2 regions of the Shewanella sp. NKUCC05_KAH genome follow, and region 2 is predicted to be linked to the other one. Evidence: riboswitches for the same ligand, from Rfam matches in the RefSeq annotation. Region 2 holds a riboswitch; the other holds the start of a gene.

Region 1 (3,428 bases), on a different contig from region 2:
GACATAAGCATTGTGTGAGTCGTTCAGCACTTTACTCACAGCAATATGACCACCCCACATGGTTTCGCTCGGGTCGAAATTATCGTTATTCGTATCAGAGTAATGGCTGTTGCGGCGCTCTAAACGTAGCCCCACAGATAAAGCATAATTTGAGCCCAAATCCGTATCAAGCTGGCCAAACAGTGCATAGTTTGTCGCCTCATACTCTGAGTCTAAGACTTCATCTAGCGAAGTATTGTACTCAGAATACAATTGGTTATCTTCTTTCAGATTCATGGCATACACACCAAGCAACCAATCAGTACTCTCTGCAAAAATACGGCCCTGCTCGGTAGAACTTAGGCGAAACTCTTGCGACGCGGTTTTACGCTGACCCGTTTTATCCCAAAAATAATCGTATTGACACGGCGCCAGATTGCCATTGTCATCATTGCATTGCTTAGAGGCCCAATATTCTGAGTTAGCCCAATCGCCATCGTAACTGTAATGGTGATCGGTATTCGCAAAAGAGGTTAACGAAGTTAATTCGAAGTTTTCTGCGCCAGAATAGGTCGCTTTAAAACCCGCGCCTGTGGTGCGCTGACTATCAACACCCGGTTGATCCGATGTTGTCTGGGTTGGTGAATTAGTTAAACTCCACACATCATAGCCATTATCAAAATCGGCATGCAGCACAGTTAAATCAAACTGCAAATCATCTGTCGCATACCAGCGCAGCTTAGCGCGGCCGCTGAATTCATCGCGACCATTGGTATCATCACGGCCTAAATACAGGTTATCGTGGTAACCATTTTGCTGATGTTGCTGCATTGACACACGATAAAGCAGCTTGCCAGAATCCGTTAATGGGCCAGAACTGAAACCGCTAAAAGTGCGTAAATCATCATCGCCTAACGACACTTCGCCGCCATGTTCAAACACATCGGTGGGATCGTTACTTTTCAGATAAATCAATCCCGCTAAGGCATTCGCGCCGTAACGCGTCCCCTGCGGTCCACGAAGCACTTCGACCTGCTGTAAATCGTACATACTCGACACCATACCAATACCGGATAAATCGATATCATCTATGATGTAGCCCACGGAAGAATTAGGTGCACCTTGGTATTGTTCCTGCTCCCCTACACCGCGAATTTGAAAATATTTCGGCCGCGAGCTTCCACCTGACCAGTTAAAATTGGCGATAGAATTAAGCAGATCTTCAAAGTGTTGCGCACTTTCATCTTGAATTTTTTGACTGTCGATAACGGTAATGCTTGAAGGCATTTTTTCTAAACTTGAACTGCGAAAATCCGCCGTCACCACCATGACTTCCATCTCAGGGCTGGGATCAGGTTTATCGATAGCGTCGGTTTGTGCAAAAACAGGGGTGCTCAGCGCTGCGGCGATGGCTAATGCCAGCGGCGCTCGGGCTAAAAATAAGCTTGGCGATACGGTTGAAAATGGGGATTGATGGTTTGACGTTTTACGGTTTGACATAGGACCTCAAATATAATGTTTGAGATCCGGCAACGAATAAGCGATTCAGAAGTGTGCTGTTAATTGGCCCATTCCTACGCCGGTATTAGCCGGATCAGGTTCTAAGGGTTCGTCAGATGACATCTCAGTTTGCAGCCGTTAACGTTAAAATCAGAGTAACATTAATGCACAACAAACACCCCTTGGCGGCGCCTAGTATACATGACGGAAATAAAAAGTGGGCACTCTTATCTCTGCGATTCAATTAAATGTCGCGAAAACCACTGCCCTTCAGTTCGTATGATGAAAATATCTTTAGTAGCCGCCTAAATCCTTTCGTCCATTTGACCGCCTATCATGATAATGCTATAGAAGGTCGCAATTTCGAACACAGTAAGAGGATCATAGTCGATGCAGCTAAAACCTTTATCGAAAGGACGTTATAGCCAGCGATGGGAGCAAGACTATCCACTTATTGAAGCGGTTGTACTTAGCTGTATCAGCGAAATAAAAATGCTCAAAAAAGGCGCTCACCTCATGACGCAGGGGGAAGCGATGGCATCACTTGTATTGGTGAAGCAAGGTCGCGTATCACTCGGCCATACCGCGAGAAATGGTCGGTGTTTTCAATTAGGTACTATTGATTGTGATTCACAGCTGTTTGGCGAAATGGAGTTCTTCACCCAGTACCATTGTCAACTAGACATTATTGCCAGTGAACCCTTAGAAATCATGTTGATTAGCGCTGAAAAACTGCAACATTGCCTCGGTCAACACCCTCAACTCGCGCTATTTTTCGCTAGTGCAATTGCGATTGACTACCAAGACACAGTGGATATTTTTACTCGGCGACTGCTCTATCCCATCAGTTATAACGTGGCATTTGATATTTACCATGAATACTTAAATGACTTGCCCGTAGATGGCTTTAGTAAACGTTATTTAGAGGCAGAACGATTTGGCACTACCGACCGAGTCTACCGTCGGGCGCTACAAAATCTTGAGGAACGAGGCTTAATTGAGCGGAAAAAAGATGGCATTCGGATTTGTGATCTCAACGCACTCAAGAAATTTGTTGAAGCAGGTATATAACCGCTTTCAACATAACCCACACTCGACTTAATTTAACAACCGAGTGTGGGATGGATGCACAGGTAAATTAACTTACCGATGGCGAGTGTTGTTCCATAGCCGATTTCATCCGACTTGAAACGATCAATAGCATAAATATCGCTGCGTAAAGCAGAGGTATCACATACATCACTGTTTGTAATCCGATAATACGTTCAAAGAAAGAACTGATGGCTGGGCTAAACATCGCCCCTGCACTTCCACTAATAAGAATATATGACACATTTTTGCTACTGGCTTTTTTTACAAAAGACACGCCATAAGCAATAAATGCATTATAAAGAGCAGCACACACAAAACCGTAACCATAGGTTAAATAAGCTATCCAATTAAGATTATTGGTACTGACAATGGCAGCGGTGATCACCATAGCTAAAGCAATAATACCGACTAAGAAATGGTGAATTTTTACACGAGTCACAATCACAGTCGAAATTAATGCACCAATTAGCGCAGCGGACCAATACTGGGTAATAATATTACCGGCATCTTCAAACGGAATATCAAATTTTTGTTTTACAAATAAAGGTGCCCAAGTTAAAAAAGTATATAAAGCCAGCATTCCTAAAAATAAACCAATACCTCCACTAATAATACCGAGATTCCATTCAGACTGTTGTTTCTCTTGTGTTGTAGACGATTGCTCGCAAATAGAGAAATGAGTGAACAAGGTAATAATGACTGTACCGAACGCCACTAAACCTACGGCTAAATAGCTATAACTCCATGATAATGAATTTGTTAATGCATAAGTCGTTATCAATGGAAAAATAACGCCTGCAATATTAAACGTTGCATCTTGCACCACTAACATTGTGCTTTGTAATTTCTCTTGCCAC
Region 2 (3,428 bases):
GTACGTCGTATTCCCATGCGATTTTGACTAGCTCACCTAAGGTTTCAAGCTCTGCAAACTGGGCTGCATCATTAGCGTCGGCAATTGAGCCTGGACGCATACCATCACCTAAAGACAGGGATACATCGTAGGCGACGCAAAGCTCACAGATCTCACGAAAATGGCTGTAGAGGAAGTTTTCCTTATGATGGCTCAAGCACCATTTGGCCATGATTGAACCGCCGCGGGAAACGATCCCAGTAACGCGTTTAGCCGTCATCGGCACATAACGTAGCAGTACACCAGCATGAATCGTAAAGTAATCAACACCTTGCTCAGCTTGTTCAATTAAGGTATCGCGGAACACTTCCCACGTTAAATCCTCTGCCACGCCGTTCACTTTCTCCAGCGCTTGATAAATCGGCACTGTGCCAATGGGCACTGGCGAGTTACGGATGATCCACTCGCGGGTTTCGTGGATATAACGACCTGTGGATAAATCCATTACCGTATCTGCGCCCCAACGGGTAGACCAGACGAGCTTTTCCACTTCCTCCTCGATGGAAGAGGTCACCGCCGAGTTACCGATATTGGCGTTCACTTTCACCAGAAAGTTACGCCCGATGATCATAGGTTCGGCTTCGGGATGGTTAATATTCAGCGGAATAATCGCGCGGCCACGGGCGACTTCAGCGCGGACAAATTCGGCGGTAATCGGTTCGCCGACTAAGGCACCAAAGGCTTCGCCCTTGGCTTTACGATTGAGGATTTCATCCTGTACTTCGGCAAGTGCCATGTTCTCGCGGATCGCCACATATTCCATTTCTGGCGTGATAATCCCTTGACGGGCATAGTGTAATTGACTGACTCGTTTGCCCTGCAGCGCTCTGCGTGGGCGGACAATGGCACTCGAGCCTGCCTCAAAACGCAGATGATCTAAACCGTCGTCGGCGAGTCTTTGTTGGGTAAAGTCTGAGGTCGCGCAGGATAATTGCTCTGTGTCGTTGCGGGCTAGGATCCAGTTTTGTCTTAATTTACCAAGGCCTAGACGCACATTGATGTCGGCCTCAGGATCGGAATAAGGTCCGGCGCAATCGTACACGCGGATTGGCGGATTTTTTTCCATGATGGGCGCATCATCTGTGCCGCCGACCAGGGTGTCAGTCTGCAGAATTTGCCGCATGCCAACGCGAATATCGGCACTGGAACCCTCGAGATAAATCTTTTGTGAATTAGGATGTTGCAGTGGCGCTAGCGTATCGATAAAGGCTTGGGCCTGCGCACGGGTTTCGCGGCGACTCGGCGCCTTAGGCACGATTGATTGACTAGACTCAGTCGATTTATTAGGGATTGTCGATTCTAGCGCTGTGATTTCTATCGCACTGGCAGCTACAGCTACAGCTGGGTTTGGGTTTGAACTGGACATAAGCAATCTCACGTTAAAAAATGGAGTTGCTTGTCTGGAGAATTGGGTTGTTGATAGCTGGACATGGTAATCAACTTTTGTGGCCAACACTGGCTTCAAAAATTGAGTTACCCTGCTCAATAACAATTAAATCTAAACATTAAGGCTTAAAACACTGCTGAGTTAACAGGTGTTCAAGCCGTCTATTTTGGCGATTTAATGTGTGTTATTACGCTTGTTTCCTTCGCAGGTTTTAACCTGATCAGGTTCAACGGATCCCGAATAAACGGTCTCAGCCAAGAGGCACTCCGACAAGATGAGTGCGCAGTATAGACAGAAGCGGCAGCAACAAACAAGGAAAAAAGCAATTAAAAATCTTAACCACCAATCCAAAATAAAGATTCATAATTAATTGTTTTTAATTTATTAAATAAAATGAAACTAAAAAATCTATAATTAGCATGAAAATAGATCATAAAAGAAAGCAGCTATTGATGGGGTTTGAGCATCATTTTATTTAATCGAGATTGAATGGCATCATCAATAGCTTGATTGATTTTTTTGCCACTGCAGTTAATGGGAAAACCTAAATTTTCGGCGTTAGGATTAACTTGAGTGCCGACTTGTACCACGCGATAACAAGTATCCCCTTTACGCACAATACGATTTGGATCTAAGGGTAAATCTTGGCTCGTTGTGCCACCGAAATCATCGGCGTTAGGGACAAATAACACCTCCATCTCAGGGCTCATTTCACTCATATTCGATTTCCGGGTGAACTTATCGGCCTGTTCAATGACGAGATCATCGAGCGCTTGCTCGCGCTGACGTTCAAAATATTGCTGGGTGAATAAACTCATGCTTGAGCTTGTCGCTATTGTGCTCTCACCTTCTGCTGCGGGCGAACTCTTAGCACCAAGCTGCGGCTTTAATTCTGAGGTATCCAAGGTATTCGTTGTTTTTTTTGCCATCGCTTCAGTGGGTTGAACTTCACTTGGGGCAATTGATTGAGTTTTCTTTAATTGAGATTGGCTCGATTGAGTGATGTCCGGTTTAACTGTATCCGGCTTCACTTTTTCCGACTCTACTTTTTCAGAGACGGCCTTTTCGGGTGCTATTGTTTCAGGCATGACCTTTTCAAGTATTGGCAGAGGCTTCACTTGAGTTTGAGGTGTGGGAACAATTGTAGGCGTAACAGAACTTATCGCTTCAGTCTTATCCTCGGCCTTGATCTCAGTTTTGGACTCCGAGGTTTCGGCTTTCTCTACCGCGGGAGCATAAATAAAGTAAGCCTTGATCGCTGTCACTTTAGGGCCACGGCTTTCTATTTCCTTCAATCCAAAGGGATTTAACTGCGGGCGCCACAAAATGCAGATAAGTAAAAATAAACACGCATGCACTAAGAGCACAAAAAATAACAAACTGAATCCTTTGAAATACGGCTGACGAGCACGCAAAACTGATCCCGTACCCAATCCCTGAGCACTAGTTTGTATCGTCCCAGACAGTTCAGGTTTAGATTCAGACTCAGGAACCAATTTATGTTGATGTTGATGTTGATATTCAGCACGGATTTCTTGCAGTACCAAATCTTGGGCTTGCTCTTGGTCTATAGCTTGGGTGTCATGCTTAGAGGCTGAATGATCTGCATCGCTATTGAACGCTAATGTCTCCGCATTAGTGGTAAAAACAGGCGTTTGAGCAGCATCCAGTTCACCGAGGTGATGATCAAATGCGATAAAAGTCTCACCTTCTGGCGATGTGGCCGAAATCAGCAAAGCACTATCAGCATCATCTCCAATCGCTATCGCTGTAGGAGATGCTGTCAATAAAGGCGCGGCCTTGGGTTGATGTTGAAAAGGCAAAATCCATCCTTAGGTTTTGTATAGTATCCATTGATTTCAATGATGCTTAACGTGGAACGATTGCACTCTAATTCAATATCAATCCAATATCGGGTTGGTGAATATTGAAAGCGAATTACCCAATAATTGCATTTACTTACGAGTGCTCAACGCAGATTAGAGGAGGCAAACAGAGCAAA

Evidence for each region. Region 2 has a riboswitch for thiamine pyrophosphate ahead of thiC (phosphomethylpyrimidine synthase ThiC). Riboswitches for the same ligand answer to the same signal wherever they lie in the genome.
Region 1: another riboswitch for thiamine pyrophosphate. It lies ahead of KO533_RS02540 (TonB-dependent receptor); the one in region 2 lies ahead of thiC (phosphomethylpyrimidine synthase ThiC).

What each region holds. Positions count from the first base shown of each region.
Region 1 is NZ_JAHKQZ010000002.1:152,896-156,323, forward strand. It holds gene KO533_RS02540 (TonB-dependent receptor) at 1-1,479, opposite strand, end outside; TPP riboswitch at 1,534-1,672, opposite strand; gene KO533_RS02545 (Crp/Fnr family transcriptional regulator) at 1,870-2,550, shown strand; gene tsgA (MFS transporter TsgA) at 2,618-3,428, opposite strand, start outside.
Region 2 is NZ_JAHKQZ010000001.1:211,140-214,567, forward strand. It holds gene thiC (phosphomethylpyrimidine synthase ThiC) at 1-1,405, opposite strand, end outside; TPP riboswitch at 1,607-1,705, opposite strand; gene KO533_RS00945 (hypothetical protein) at 1,873-3,249, opposite strand.